2 regions of the Pseudomonas sp. TWP3-1 genome follow, and region 1 is predicted to be linked to the other one. Evidence: predicted binding sites of a transcription regulator. Region 1 holds the regulator's gene; the other holds the start of a gene.
What was found. Region 1 encodes FliA, which starts transcription of late flagellar genes. Its sites were predicted from a motif close to CTAAAGTTTNNNNNNNNNNNGCCGNTAA; they were not measured.
Positions count from the first base shown of each region.

Region 2: a site for FliA is predicted at 6,033-6,060, ahead of ACP7BN_RS15770 (methyl-accepting chemotaxis protein). Genes of this name have one in related genera too.

Region 1 covers NZ_JAFCUQ010000009.1:133,185-141,117, reverse strand. Annotated here, with positions in the region: gene ACP7BN_RS14670 (chemotaxis protein CheA) at 1-857, opposite strand, end outside; gene ACP7BN_RS14665 (protein phosphatase CheZ) at 912-1,700, opposite strand; gene ACP7BN_RS14660 (chemotaxis response regulator CheY) at 1,723-2,094, opposite strand; gene fliA (RNA polymerase sigma factor FliA) at 2,262-3,002, opposite strand; gene fleN (flagellar synthesis regulator FleN) at 2,999-3,829, opposite strand; gene flhF (flagellar biosynthesis protein FlhF) at 3,943-5,283, opposite strand; gene flhA (flagellar biosynthesis protein FlhA) at 5,295-7,424, opposite strand; gene ACP7BN_RS14635 (Ig-like domain-containing protein) at 7,626-7,933, opposite strand, start outside.
Region 2 covers NZ_JAFCUQ010000010.1:140,317-148,249, reverse strand. Annotated here, with positions in the region: gene ACP7BN_RS15800 (glycoside hydrolase family 15 protein) at 1-1,501, shown strand, start outside; gene ACP7BN_RS15795 (hypothetical protein) at 1,893-2,282, shown strand; gene ACP7BN_RS15790 (hypothetical protein) at 2,328-3,140, shown strand; gene ACP7BN_RS15785 (GlxA family transcriptional regulator) at 3,174-4,157, opposite strand; gene inhA (isonitrile hydratase) at 4,246-4,932, shown strand; gene ACP7BN_RS15775 (CPBP family glutamic-type intramembrane protease) at 5,196-5,987, shown strand; gene ACP7BN_RS15770 (methyl-accepting chemotaxis protein) at 6,090-7,655, shown strand; gene ACP7BN_RS15765 (hypothetical protein) at 7,670-7,933, shown strand, end outside.

The DNA.
Region 1 (7,933 bases):
AACTCGTGATCGCTGATCAGATCGCTGCCCGCAGCGGCCGCCGTCGGGACTGCTTGCGCAGGCACCGAGGCAATCGCCGATTCCAGCGCATCAACGGCAAAGTTGCCTTTGCCGTGCAACTGATCGAGCAACGCTTCGAATTCGTCGTCGGTGATGTCCGAGTTGTCGCCTTTGGCCGGTGCAGCAGGCGCCGCAGGAGCCGCCGCCGCAGGAGCTACAGCGTCCACCGCGAACTGGCCTTTGCCGTGCAGTTGATCGAGCAACGACTCGAACTCGGCATCGGTGATTTCATCGCTGGCCGCCGCAGTTGCAGCAGGCGCAGGCGCAGGTGCCGGGGCTTCCGCTTCGGCCTTGACGGCGTTCAGCGAGTCCAGCAACTGCTCAAATTCGTTATCGGTGATGTCACCCGATTCGCTCTCGGCGACCGGCGCTTCCACCACTTCTTCAACCGCTACGGCGTCAGCCGATTGCGGTTCCGCCAGACGCGCGAGGGCGGCCAGCAGTTCAGGTGTTGCAGCAGTAATCGGGCTGCGCTCGCGCACTTCGGTGAACATGCCGTTCACCGCGTCCAGTGCTTCAAGCACAACGTCCATCAGCTCTGCATCAACGCGACGCTCACCCTTGCGCAGGATGTCGAACACGTTTTCGGCGATGTGACAGCACTCCACCAGCTCATTGAGCTGAAGGAAGCCGGCGCCCCCTTTTACAGTGTGAAAACCGCGAAAAATTGCGTTGAGCAGATCAGCATCATCCGGGCGGCTTTCCAGCTCGACCAATTGTTCTGACAGCTGCTCAAGAATCTCGCCGGCCTCAACCAGGAAATCCTGAAGGATCTCTTCATCGGCGCCGAAGCTCATTAATGGGGTGCTCCTACAGGTCTAAAAACCCAAAAAACCTAAAATTCAAAAACTCTAGAATCCGAGGCTGGATAACAAATCGTCCACATCGTCCTGACCGGACACAACGTCTTCTCGTTTATCGGCATGAATCTGCGGACCTTCACCCTGCGAGAGATGTTTTTGTGGATCTTTTTCAGCGAGCATCGCCGCACGGTCATGTTCGATGCCCGCAAAGCGGTCAACCTGACTGGCCATGAGTACGAGTTTGAGCAGATTGCTTTCGACTTCGGTGACCAGTTGGGTCACGCGCTTGATCACCTGACCGGTCAGGTCCTGGTAATCCTGAGCCAGCAGAATGTCGTTGAGGTTGCTCGACACCGCACGGTTGTCCGTGCCGCTGCGTGCCAGAAAACCGTCAACCCGACGCGCCAGCTCGCGGAACTCTTCAGCCCCGACTTCGCGACGCATGAAGCGGCCCCAGTCGGCGCTCAGGCTCTGGGCTTCATCAGCCAGGCCGTTGACCAGCGGGGTGGCGCTTTCCACCAGATCCATGGTGCGGTTGGCCGCGGCTTCAGTGAGCTTGACCACATAGCCCAGACGCTCGGTTGCGTCGGTGATTTGCGACACTTCCTCGGCCTGCGGCATGTTCGGGTCAATCTGGAAATTGACGATCGCACTGTGCAGTTCACGTGTGAGCTTGCCAACTTCCTGGTACAGGCCACGGTCACGGGTCTGATTGAGCTCATGGATCAGTTGCACAGCGTCGCCGAACTTGCCCTTTTCAAGGCTTTCGACCAATTCGACCGCGTGTTTTTTCAGGGTCGATTCAAAATCGCCCTGTGAAGATTCGTTGTTGTCCATAGCTCCCCCGTGGCGCAGTTTCTCAACCGATGCGTTCGAAAATCTTCTCGATCTTGTCTTTCAACGCCTGGGCCGTGAAGGGTTTCACCACATAGCCGTTAACACCGGCCTGGGCTGCTTCGATGATCTGTTCGCGCTTGGCTTCAGCGGTCACCATCAGCACTGGCAAGTGCTTGAGTTTTTCATCGGCGCGCACGTGGCGCAGCAGGTCGATACCGGTCATGCCCGGCATGTTCCAGTCTGTTACCAGAAAGTCGATGCTGCCGCTGTTGAGAACCGGAATGGCGGTGATGCCATCGTCAGCCTCGACCGTGTTGGTGAACCCAAGGTCACGCAACAGGTTTTTGATGATCCGCCGCATCGTTGAGAAGTCATCAACGATGAGGATTTTCATGTCTTTGTTCAATTCGACCTCCAAGCAGTCTTAAACGCGCCCAGCACCTGGACGCGCCATTTCAATCATTCCGGCAAAGCACTCGATGACTGTCTGGAGCACAACAGAGCAAGACCGGTGCCGTTCACCACCGCACCAGCCTCCTCTACAGTGTCCCCACACTGTCTTCAGCGCGCTCGCCACTCCCCCAAACGCCCCCGCAAACGGGCCGCGCACTGGCTGTGTAACTGGCTGACCCGCGATTCGCTGACGCCAAGGACTTCACCGATTTCCTTGAGGTTCAGCTCTTCGTCGTAGTACAGCGCCAACACCAGTCGCTCACGCTCCGGCAAATTGGCAATCGCGTCCGCCAGCGCGGCCTGGAAGCGCTCATCTTCCAGATCGCGCGACGGCTCAAGATGAGCACTCGCGCCGTCCTCGTGCAGCCCTTCATGTTCGCCGTCCTGTAGCAGGTCGTCGAAACTGAACAGGCGGCTGCCCAAGGTATCGTTCAAAATCCCGTAATAATCGTCGAGACTCAATTGGAGTTCGGCCGCAACTTCGTGATCTTTAGCGTCACGGCCGGTTTTAGCTTCAATCGAGCGAATTGCGTCGCTGACCATACGGGTATTGCGGTGAACCGAGCGTGGAGCCCAGTCCCCTTTGCGCACTTCATCGAGCATGGCGCCGCGGATCCGGATGCCCGCGTACGTTTCGAAACTGGCGCCTTTGCTGGCGTCGTATTTGGTCGAGACTTCCAGCAGACCGATCATCCCGGCCTGAATCAGATCTTCGACCTGCACACTGGCCGGCAAGCGTGCCAGCAAGTGGTAGGCGATGCGTTTGACCAGTGGCGCGTAACGCTCGATCAACTCGTACTGCGCGTCACGTGCCGACTTCTTGTAGAAATTCATACCGCTGGCGGTCATAGAACAGGCCCTGCCGTTTGCTGCACGAGGCGCTCGACGAAAAATTCCAGATGCCCACGCGGGTTGGCCGGCAGCGGCCAGGTATCGACCTTCTGTGCGATTGCCTTGAACGCCAGCGCGCACTTGGAACGCGGGAAGGCTTCATAGACCGCACGCTGCTTCTGCACCGCTTTACGCACACTTTCGTCGTAAGGCACGGCGCCGACGTATTGTAGGGCGACATCGAGAAAGCGATCCGTGACCTTGGTCAACTTGGCGAACAGATTGCGCCCTTCCTGCGGGCTCTGCGCCATGTTGGCGAGGACGCGGAAGCGGTTCATGCCGTAATCGCGGTTGAGCAACTTGATCAGCGCGTAGGCGTCAGTGATCGAAGTCGGCTCGTCGCAGACCACCAGCAACACTTCCTGCGCTGCGCGCACGAAACTGACTACCGAGTCACCAATACCCGCAGCGGTGTCGATCACCAGTACGTCGAGATTGTCGCCGATGTCGCTGAATGCCTGAATCAGACCGGCATGTTGCGCCGGGCTCAGGTGCACCATGCTCTGAGTGCCGGAGGCGGCCGGCACGATGCGAATCCCGCCGGGGCCTTGCAACAACACGTCGCGCAGCTCGCAGCGGCCTTCGATCACGTCGGCCAACGTGCGTTTGGGCGTGAGGCCCAGCAGAACGTCGACGTTCGCCAGCCCCAGGTCAGCGTCCAGCAGCATGACCCGACGGCCAAGTTCTGCCAGCGCCAGGGACAAGTTCACTGAAACGTTAGTCTTGCCGACGCCACCTTTGCCGCCGGTCACCGCGATCACCTGTACGGGATGCATGCTGCCCATGTTATTTCTTTACCTTGTCTTGCATAGACGGAGGCCACATTACTGGCTGCGCGTTCACAACCGGAACAATGCGTGGCAGACCACCGATGTAGGTACAAAAACTGTTCATTACCTCAGCCAACCTGCTTGGTCGGACTGTGGTAGATATCAGCGAACATGTCGGCCATGGCTTCTTCGCTGGGTTCTTCCTGCATTTGCACGCTGACGGCGCGACTGACCAATTGATGACGGCGCGGCAGATGCAAATCATCCGGAATCCGTGGGCCGTCGGTCAGGTACGCGACCGGCAATTCATGACTGATCGCCAGGCTCAACACTTCGCCAAGGCTGGCCGTTTCATCCAGTTTAGTCAGGATGCAGCCGGCAAGCCCGCAACGCTTGTAACTGTGATAAGCGGCGGTTAGAACCTGTTTCTGGCTGGTGGTTGCCAATACCAGATAATTTTTTGAGCGAATGCCACGCCCGGCCAGACTTTCGAGCTGCATGCGCAGTGCCGGATCGCTGGCTTGCAGGCCGGCGGTATCGATCAGCACCACGCGTTTGCGCAGCAGTGGATCCAGCGCCTGCACCAGCGATTGGCCCGGGTCGACGTGAGTCACCGAGACGTTGAGGATGCGACCCAAGGTCTTGAGCTGCTCCTGCGCGCCGATGCGGAAACTGTCCATGCTCACCAGCGCGATGTTCTGCGCGCCGTACTTGAGCACGTAGCGTGCGGCGAGTTTGGCCAGGGTGGTGGTCTTGCCCATGCCGGCAGGGCCGACCATGGCAATCACGCCGCCCTCTTCCAGTGGCTCGACTTCCGGGGTGGCGATCATCCGCGCCAGGTGCGCGAGCAACATGCGCCAGGCCTGACGGGGTTCTTCAATTTCGGTGGTCAGCGCCAGCAGATCGCGCGACAACGGGCCGGACAGGCCGATGCGTTGCAGACGACGATACAGATTGGCCTGCGCCGGACGGCTGCCTTGCAGCTGATTCCAGGCCAGCGTGCCGAGTTGCACTTCCATCAGCTCGCGCAGACTGTTCAGTTCGAAACGCATCGAGTCCAGAGCACGCGGGTCGATACCGCCGGAGGCTTGCGCAGGTGCTGGAGCAGGACGTGCCGGAGCGGCGTAAGTCGGCTCGCTCAACGGCTCGGCAGCAGTCAGCGGCAGGCCAGCGGTCAACGGCAGCCCGGAAAACAATTGTTGATTGGTGTTGCCGTCGGCTTCGCCACGCAGGCTCAGCTCGGCCTGGGCGGTGACGATGCGCGACTGGGTCTTGCGCAGCTCATCTTCGAGTTCCATGTTCGGAACACGCGGAGCCAGCGCCGACAATTTGTAATCGAGCGCGGCCGTCAGCTCGACACCGCCGGCAATGCGGCGGTTGCCAATGATGGCGGCATCAGCGCCCAGCTCATCACGAACCAGCTTCATGGCCTGACGCATATCGGCGGCGAAAAAACGCTTAACTTGCATGTACCACTACCTCAGCCGTTGGGCCCTACTGTCGCAACGATCGTCACTTGCTTGTTATCCGGTATTTCCTGGTAGGCCAGCACGTGCAGTCCAGGGACTGCCAGGCGACCAAAGCGCGAGAGCATCGCGCGCACCGGGCCTGCTACCAGCAGGATAACCGGCTGACCTTGCATTTCCTGACGCTGCGCCGCTTCGATCAACGAACGCTGCAGCTTCTCGGCCATGCTCGGCTCCAGCAGAACGCCCTCTTCCGAGCCTTGTCCCGCCTTCTGCAGACTATTGAGCAATATCTGTTCCAACCTTGGCTCCAGCGTGATAACTGGCAGCTCGGACTCAGTCCCTACAATGCTTTGGACGATGGCACGCGAAACGCCGACCCGCACCGCAGCCACCAGCGCGGCGGTATCTTGACTCTTGGCGGCGTTGTTGGCGATGGCTTCGGCGATGCTGCGAATGTCGCGCACCGGCACATGTTCGGCCAACAGCGCTTGCAGCACCTTGAGCAACTGCGACAGCGAAACCACGCCCGGCACCAGCTCTTCCGCCAGTTTAGGCGAGCTTTTGGCCAGCAATTGCATGAGTTGCTGCACTTCTTCGTGGCCAATCAGCTCACTGGAGTGCTTGTACAGAATCTGGTTCAAGTGCGTCGCCACTACCGTACTGGCGTCCACCACGGTGTAGCCAAGCGATTGCGCCTGTGCGCGCTGGCTGATTTCAATCCACACCGCCTCCAGGCCAAAAGCCGGATCTTTGGCGGTTATGCCGTTGAGGCTGCCGTAGACCTGACCGGGGTTGATCGCCAGTTCGCGATCCGGGTAGATCTCGGCTTCGGCGAGGATCACGCCCATCAAGGTGAGGCGATAGGCACTCGGCGCCAGATCGAGGTTGTCACGGATATGCACAGTCGGCATCAGGAAGCCCAGATCCTGCGAGAGCTTCTTGCGCACGCCCTTGATCCGCGCCAGCAACTGACCACCCTGATTGCGATCCACCAACGGGATCAAACGATAGCCAACTTCGAGGCCGATCATGTCGATCGGGGTCACGTCATCCCAGCCGAGTTCTTTGGTTTCCATGGCGCGGGCCGGCGATGGCAGCAGTTCCTGCTGACGCTTGACCTCTTGCAGCGCGACGACTTTGGCCACGTTCTGCTTCTTCCAGAACAGGTAGGCGCCGCCAGCAGCCAGCGCGGCCATGCTGAGGAACGAGAAGTGCGGCATGCCCGGCACCAGACCCATGACCGCCATCAGACCGGCCGCCACTGCCAGCGCTTTCGGCGAGGCGAACATCTGGCGATTGATCTGCTTGCCCATGTCTTCCGAACCGGAAGCACGGGTCACCATGATCGCGGCAGCGGTGGACAACAGCAGTGATGGCAATTGCGCCACCAAACCGTCACCAATGGTCAGCAAGGCGTAAACCCGACCGGCATCACCGAAGGTCATGTCGTGCTGGAAGATACCGACGGCCATGCCGCCGATCAGGTTGATGAACAGAATCAGCAGGCCGGCGATGGCGTCACCGCGTACGAACTTGCTGGCACCGTCCATCGAACCGTAGAACTCTGCCTCTTGGGCGACTTCGGTACGGCGCGCCTTGGCCTGGTTCTGGTCGATCAGACCGGCGTTGAGGTCGGCGTCGATCGCCATTTGTTTGCCGGGCATCGCATCGAGGGTGAAGCGCGCGCTCACCTCGGAAATCCGCCCGGCACCTTTGGTTACCACGACGAAGTTGATGATCATCAAGATCGCGAAAACCACGATACCGACCACGTAGTTACCGCCGATCACCACTTCACCGAAGGCCTGGATCACCTTACCGGCGGCGGCGTGACCGTCCTGACCGTGCAGCATTACAACCCGCGTCGACGCTACGTTGAGCGCCAGCCGCATCAGCGTCGCCACCAGCAGGATGGTCGGGAACACCGCAAAATCCAGTGGTCGCAGCGCGTAGACGCAGACCAGCAACACGACAATCGACAGCGCAATGTTGAAGGTGAAAAACACGTCGAGCAGGAACGGCGGTATCGGCAACATCATCATTGCCAACATGACCAGCAGCAACAACGGCACGCCCAAATTGCCTCGACTGAGGTCGGCAACGTTTGTGCGTGCAGTGCTGATTAACTGAGAGCGATCCACCGGTTTTCCCCGTTCCTTAAAAGCAAACTTTTGACGCCCAGAGCGGACGTACGGCGGCTACTGCAAGAAGCCTTCCAACTTTTGCTGTCAGGGGGGAACAGATCGTGAATCGCCCGTGAACAAAACGCACACGGAGGATTTTCTCTCTATGTGCGTACGCGCCAAAAATCAGGTGTCGAAATACCGTTTACCCTGACTTCATCAAGTAGCGATATAAGCCATGGCACGCTTGCGAATGGACTCAGTGAGCGAGTGGTTGCCCGCGCCTAACCCGCCATTTACGGTTAGGGAGGTCTCTATGACGTACAAATCCGGGTAAGTCAGATTCGACGAAAAAAATCGTCCGTAAGCAAGACCGCGACCACCAAAAAGCGGATAGACATCAATAAAATTTTGCGTCGGTAGATTGAAACCCAGCGGAACGCCAGCGCCGTTGTATATCTCAGTTGCACCGACAGACTTTAGCCAATTTCTTGCTTCAGGCGGTGTCATATATGCATCGTTAAGCA
Region 2 (7,933 bases), on a different contig from region 1:
GCTGATGCGCCGAGTGCGCGTGGTCAGTGGCGAGGCGACTTTCCATATGCGCTGCGCGGTGCGGCATGACTATGCCCGCGCAAATACTCAGGCGCAGATGGACGAACGCGATGTGACGTTCAGCGCTACTGACCAGCCGACCCTGCGCCTGGCCTCGGACCAGCCAATACGCGTTGACGCACAAGCGGCGGTCGCGCAATTCACCCTCACGCAAGATCAGACTGCCGCGTTCATGCTCGGCGCCAGTGACGATCCGCGCTTCGCCGAAGGTGCGGCCGAATTGTGTATCGAGCGCACGCTGAAGTTCTGGCGGGACTGGATTGGTCAATCGATCTATCGCGGACGCTGGCGCGAAATGGTCAACCGCTCGGCATTGGCCCTGAAGCTGCTGACCTCGCGCAAACACGGCGCGATCCTCGCCGCCGCGACCTTCGGCCTGCCGGAAACGCTCGGCGGCGAACGCAACTGGGATTACCGCTACACGTGGATTCGCGATGCTTCATTCACCGTGTACGCATTCCTGCGTTTGGGTTTTGTCGGCGAAGCCAATGACTACATGCGCTGGCTGCGGGGGCGGGTCAGCGATTGCTGCGGCAAGCCTATGAAGCTGAATATCCTCTACGCCATCGACGGCCGTCAGGAATTACCGGAAACCGAACTCACGCATTTCTCCGGGCATGGCGGTGCGAAACCGGTGCGTATCGGTAATGGCGCGTACGACCAGATCCAGCTGGATATCTTCGGCGAACTGATGGACGCGGTGTATCTGGTCAACAAGTACGGCGATGCGATTTCCCACGAGGGCTGGAAACATGTCGGCGAAGTGGTCGACCAAGTCTGTGAGACCTGGAACACCAAAGATGTAGGCATTTGGGAAATGCGCGGTGAGCAACATCACTTTCTGCATTCGCGGCTGATGTGCTGGGTGGCGCTGGACCGGGCGATTCGCCTCGCCTCGAAACGCTCGCTGCCGGCACCATTTGAACGTTGGGACGCGACACGTCAGGCGATCTACAGCGACATTTGGGACAACTTCTGGGACGAACAACGCGGACATTTTGTCCAGTACAAGGGCGGCACCGCCCTCGATGGTTCGATGCTGTTGATGCCGCTGGTGCGTTTCGTCAGCGCCAAGGATCCGCGCTGGCTGGCGACGCTGGCGGCCATCGAAAAAACGCTGGTGCGTGACGGCATGGTTTACCGCTATCGCAACGAAGAAGCCGGCATCGACGGTTTGGCCGGCACTGAAGGCGCGTTTGCTGCGTGTTCATTCTGGTACGTCGAGTGCCTGGCCCGCGCCGGACAGGTGGAGAAAGCGCACCTTGAGTTCGAACAACTGCTGCGCTACGCCAACCCGCTGGGGCTGTATGCCGAGGAATTCGACAGTCGCGGGCGACATCTGGGCAACACGCCGCAAGCCCTGACACATCTGGCGCTGATCAGCGCGGCAAGCTTCCTCGATCGCAAGCTGAGTGGGGAAAAGAACGTCTGGCAGCCGTAAAACTCGTCAGAGGCTGTCGGAGATTTCCCATGCACTTCTGAAAATGTAGGACTAAAACTTACAAAGAAAGCGGTGCCCCAACCCCCTTGTGGCGAGGGAGCTTGCTCCCGCTGGGGCGCGAAGCGCCCCCCCAAACCAGCGCCTCCATTTCTCCAGAAGCACCGCATTGTCTGGCTTTGCGACTGCTGCGCAGCCGAGCGGGAGCAAGCTCCCTCGCCACAGATTGCGCCCGGCGACGGACTACTTCTACTCAACAACCGGTTAACTATCCTCTGCGCAACTCGCACTCACACCCGGAAATACCTTGTTGCCAGCTGTTACATCCCCCCCTACCATCCACCGCAACGGGCACAGCGGAGCTGTCCAATAAAACCCGATTCAAGGAACCAGAATGACCCAGCGCATCCACCGTGAAATCGCCGCGCCCCTGCGCACCGGCCTCAGCCGCACCCAGCTATGGGAAGCCGCCGACAAAGGCCTGATCAAATGCTGGGAAATCGGCCGCCAACGCGCCACCCGCTTCCCCGACCTCGCCCAACGCTGCCTCGCCAATGAACTGCCAGTCCTCGGCTGGAAAGGCGGAGCCAGCCGCAGCCTGAAGAAAAACGAAAAATATGGCTCGCTGAAATATCTGGCGCAGTGGCAGGGATTGCGTGGGGAAGATCTCGATATTGATCTGAGCGTGGAGCGCGCGCTGACGTGCTCGCGGACCAAGATGGTGGTGACGTTTACGCCGGATCGCAGCAAGTATTTGAATCAAGTGGCGGAAGTTGAGACTTAAGCAAAATAAAATTCAAGAATAGCGATTCACTTCAGGATTAATTAAATGAGTGCACTTCAGTACGAACAAACGGTTGCGATTTTCATTGACATCCTAGGTTCAAAAGACACCATCGGCTTTGAAGAAAAGCATAAAATTCACACGCTTTTTCACAACTCAATCCTGGACAACCAAGATCGTCAAAATCTAAAAGATCATGTTGCTTACACGAGAAAACTGTACAGCTTCTCGGATTGCACATTCATATTTTACAAATACAAACCCGACATCACAGACGATCGAAAAGACGTCAACAAACTTTTGCAAGTGGCATTATTCAATAGTTCCGACATCGCTCTAGAGCTCCTCAACGCTGGCTATATTGTCAGAGGTGGAATTACTTTCGGCGATGTTTTTTTTGATGACATGAGTTTTTTTGGCCCCGCGGTCGACCGGGCTTACGAACTCGAATCAAAAAAAGCTGTGACCCCTCGAATTTTAATAGATCCAGCGATCGGTGCAGCACTGCTGGAACATGAGACCAAAATTTACTCTGAGGTTTTTGGAGAAACCAACCCTTATTACAACTTTTTACCTAAGAGGAGCCACATTCCCTCTATCTCAATTAAAGACGGCGATGACTTCATTCTTAACCCACTCTATATTCTCGAGATGGAAGGGGAAATTCCATGGGGGAAAAGGAGTATCTCCCATCAAGATCTGAAAACCCGCTTATTGGAAAAAATGAACAGACAAATTCCTAACTACCCTTGGGACCACAAAGTCAGACCAAAGCTTGAATGGATGAAGCAATACCTTGAAAACTCGAAGGTCAGCCTTATCAACTCAGAACCAGATTCTAATTTTTTCATTGACTAAACCCAACTTCGGCAGAAGGGTTGATAAAAACACTCAAAACACTGCTGGACCTGATGCAGAACTAACCGAAAACCGCTCCCGATACGCCTGCGGCGTCACGCCAATCGCCCTGAGAAAACTGCGGCGCAAGGTTTCTTCGCTGCCGAAACCACAATTCACCGCGACTCGCTTGACCGGCAACCCGGTATCGCTGAGCAACCGCCGTGCAGTTTCGACGCGGATCAGTTCGATGGCACGCGCCGGGGTTTGGCCGGTGTCGGCGCGGTAGTGGCGTACGAAACTGCGTTCGCTCATGCCGGCCTGTTCGGCGAGGGTCGGGATGCCGAGGTCGCGGGTGAGGTTTTCGGCGATCCAGGCGTGCAGTGCGTCGAAGCGATTGCCTTGTTTTTGCAGCGACAGCATCACGCTGAATTGCGATTGCCCGCCCGGGCGTTTGAGGAACACCACCAGTTGGCGGGCGACGTCGAGGGCCATGTCGCGGCCGAGGTCGTCTTCGACCATGGCCAACGCGAGGTCGATGCCGGCGGTGACGCCTGCCGAAGTCCAGACCGGGCCGTCGTTGATGAAGATCGGGTTGGGTTCGACGTGCAATTGCGGATGCTGCTTGGCCAGTTGTTCGCAACGCGTCCAGTGGGTGACGACGCGCCGACCATCGAGCCAGCCGCTGGCCGCGAGTAGAAATGCCCCGGTGCAGACCGACGAGACGCGCCGACATTTTCCCGCGTGATCGCGCACCCAATTCACTAACTGCGCATCTTCGGCGGCGGCATACACGCCCCAACCACCGGAGATGATCAGGGTGTCGCTGGACTCCAGCGGCAACGGTTCGGCCAACAGCGCCAGCCCCGCCGAAGACATCACCGCCCCGCCGCCGCTGGCGATCACCGTCGGCGCATAAGGCGCAGGCGAACCCTGCTGGCGGGCGATGTCATTGGCGGTGGCGAACACCTGCAACGGCCCGGTGACGTCGAGCAGCTGAACGTTGGCAAACGCGAGTACGTGGATGGCTTTAGGCATTTGGCGTAATTCGTGGGGTGATTGGCGTATACGCCAGACGCTACGCGCCTAGAGTGAAGCCGTCCACCCCACTCTTGAGAAAAACACCATGACGTTGCAGATCGGCTTTCTGTTGTTTCCGCAGGTGCAACAACTCGACCTGACCGGCCCATATGACGTGCTGGCCTCGTTGCCGGACGTGCAGGTGCATCTGATCTGGAAAGACCTGGTGCCGGTCACTGCCAGCACCGGTCTGGTGTTGAAACCGACCACCACGTTCGAGGATTGTCCGGATCTGGATGTGATCTGCATCCCCGGCGGTGGCGGTGTCGGGCCGTTGATGGAGGATGAGCAGACATTGGCGTTTATCCGGAGGCAAGCGGCGCAGGCGCGTTATGTGACGTCGGTGTGCACCGGTTCGCTGGTGCTTGGCGCGGCGGGTTTGCTGCAAGGCAAACGTGCGACTACGCACTGGGCTTATCACGATCTGCTGCCGACCTTGGGCGCCATCGCGGTGAAGGATCGGGTGGTGCGAGACGGCAATCTGTTTACCGGTGGCGGGATTACCGCAGGGATTGATTTTGCGCTGGTGCTGGCGCAGGAACTGGTCGGTGCCGACACGGCGCAACTGGTGCAACTGCAACTGGAATATGCGCCGGCGCCGCCGTTTGCGGCCGGTAGCCCGGAGACTGCGCCGAGTGCGGTTGTCGATGAGGCGCGCAAGCGTGCGGCGCCTTCGTTGAAGTTGCGTACGGAAATTACCGCGCGGGCTGCGGCAAGATTGAATTTGCACTGAACCCATAGCCAAACACGAAACCCTGTGGGAGCTGCGGTGCGACGATTCGACTTGCCAGCGATAGCGGTGGATCAGTCGATAAAGATGTTGGCTGTGCAGCCGCCATCGCTGGCAAGTCGAATCGTCGCACCGCAGCTCCCACAGGTAATTGTGCTGGCCATAGGTTTGTATGTTGTCCCGGTTTTCCGGTTCACCTTTGCTTGTCCCCTCGTCCTCAGCCGTGTAGAAAGCCTGTCCACCAAAAATGTGTACAAGGATTCTTCATGACCACCCTGCCATGGCTCTCACTCGCGCTGCTCAGCCTCGGCTACGCACTGGCATTGAGTTTCGGCCAACTTGGCTGGCTCGCGCTGATCTCCATAGCGCTTCTGTTGTTCGCCGGGTACGCCGTGCGTCAACAAACCGTACCGTTCGCGCGATATCTCGGCCATGGCCTGTTCATCGTGCTGGCGGTGGCGTTGGCCATGCATTGGTTACCCGGTTTCTACAATGGCCGAGTGATCGAACCACAGCGTCTCACCGATAACGCTGTGCGCTTTTCGATGCACCTCAATCAGGACAAACCGCTGCTGGGCTTTTGGCTGTTGCTGGTCTGCCCGTGGATCGTCGCGCGGCGGTCTTTGCGCATGACGGTGTATGCAACGGCAATGGGCCTGGCCTTGAGCGCCATCCTTGCCTTGGGCGGTGCACTGTTACTGGGCGTAATCGCTTGGGCGCCGAAGTGGCCGGATCAGGCGTGGCTGTGGCTGCTGAACAATCTGCTGCTGGTGACACTGGTCGAGGAAGCGCTGTTTCGCGGCTATATACAAGGCGGCCTCAGCCGACGTTTCAAGCACCTGCCTTATGGCGAAAATCTTGCGCTGCTGCTGGCGTCCCTGTTATTCGGTCTGGCGCATATCGGCGCAGGCTGGACCTGGGTGTTGCTGGCGACGCTGGCGGGTGTCGGCTATGGTCTGGCCTACCGTTTCGGCGGACTCGGTGCGGCGATACTCACCCACTTCGGCCTGAACCTGCTGCATTTCGGACTGTTCACCTATCCGATGCTGGCCGGCTGAAGCAAGCCGCGTTTTGCGACGCGGTACTTATTACTGAAAGAAAAATTCAATAATTTCCCGAGGCCGCCGACAACCTTTCAAAGCCTTGCGGATTGAAAAACCATGCGTAACAACCAGCCTATTACACAACGCGAACGGACTTTCCCGGCTCAGCAACGGTTGATCTCCACGACCGACGCCAAGGGCGTGATCACCTACTGCAACGACGCTTTCGTCGAGATCAGCGGGTTTTCGCGTGAGGAACTGATCCGTGCGCCGCACAACCTGGTTCGTCACCCAGACGTCCCGGCTGCGGTGTTTTCGCACATGTGGGGCACATTGAAACAAGGCTTGCCATGGATGGGCATTGTCAAGAATCGCTGCAAGACCGGTGACCATTACTGGGTTAACGCCTATGTAACACCGGTGTTCGAAGGCAATCAGGTGGTCGGTTACGAGTCGGTGCGGGTTAAACCCACTGCCGAACAGATCCGCCGTGCCGAAGCGCTCTACCAACGCATCAACCAGGGCAAGTCGGCGATTCCTTCGAGCGACAAATGGCTGCCGGTGGTTCAGGACTGGCTGCCGTTCATTCTGGTCAGCCAACTGAGCTTCATGATCGGCGCCACGCTCAACTCGCAGTGGGGCTTTGCCCTCGCCGCCGGCCTGTCGGTGCCGCTCGGCCTGTTGGGCCTGCAATGGCAGCAGCGTGGCCTCAAGCGCCTGTTGCGTCTGGCTGAACAGACCACGTCCGACCCGCTGATCGCGCAGATGTACACCGACAGCCGTGGCTCTCAGGCACGTCTGGAGATGGCGATCCTCAGCCAGGAAGCACGCCTGAAAACCTGCCTGACCCGTCTGCAGGACACCGCCGAACACCTGACCGATCAGGCCAAGCAGTCCGACCGACTGGCGCACAGCAGCTCGACCGGTCTGGAACGTCAACGCGTGGAAACCGAACAGGTCGCCACCGCCGTCAACCAGATGGCCGCGACCACGCAGGAAGTCGCCAGCCACGTGCAGCGCACCGCCGACGCCACTCAGGAAGCCAATCGCCTGACCGGTCGCGGTCGTGACATCGCCGGCGAAACCCGCGAAGCCATTCAGCGCCTGTCGGTCGTGGTTGGAGAAACCGGCCTGACCGTGACCCAACTGGCCAAGGACAGCGACGAAATCGGCGGCGTGGTCGACGTGATCAAAGGCATCGCCGACCAGACCAACCTGCTGGCCCTCAACGCCGCCATCGAAGCGGCTCGCGCCGGTGAAATGGGCCGTGGTTTTGCGGTGGTAGCTGACGAAGTTCGCCAACTGGCACAACGCACCAGCGAATCGACCGGGCAGATCCACGCCCTGATCGCCAAGCTGCAGCAGACCGCTTCAAGCGCCGTACAGACCATGGAAGCCGGGCACCGCCAGGCCGAAGAAGGCGTGGCACGGGTTCTGGAAGCGGACCAGGCACTGGTAGGCATCAGCGAAGCGGTGGCCAACATCACCGACATGACCACCCAGATCGCCGCCGCGACTGAAGAGCAAAGTGCTGTAGCTGAAGAGATCAGCCGCAACATCAGCAACATCTCGCAACTGGCGGACCAGACCTCGGAACAGGCGCAAAACTCGGCGCTGCTGAGTGAGGAGCTGACGAAGACGGCTAATACGCAGTATTCGTTGGTGGAGCGGTTTAACCGCTGATTGGTTTGGCGGGAATGAAAAAACCCGGATGGCGTGAGCTGTCCGGGTTTTTTGTTGGGGATTTCTGCGTGACTACAAATCGGTGCGCCATGCCCTACAACCACGCCAGAATCCGCCGACTGGTGCACTTTGCGGATGGGCTCTATCGTTTGCCGGTAGAAACTCAATCCCTTAAGCTGGTCAGCATGAATACATCTCCTTTGGAGGCTCCGATGGCCACCACCAGAAAGATCGACAAACCGGTTAAAAAGGTCGTTCGCGATGAACTGACCTTTCTT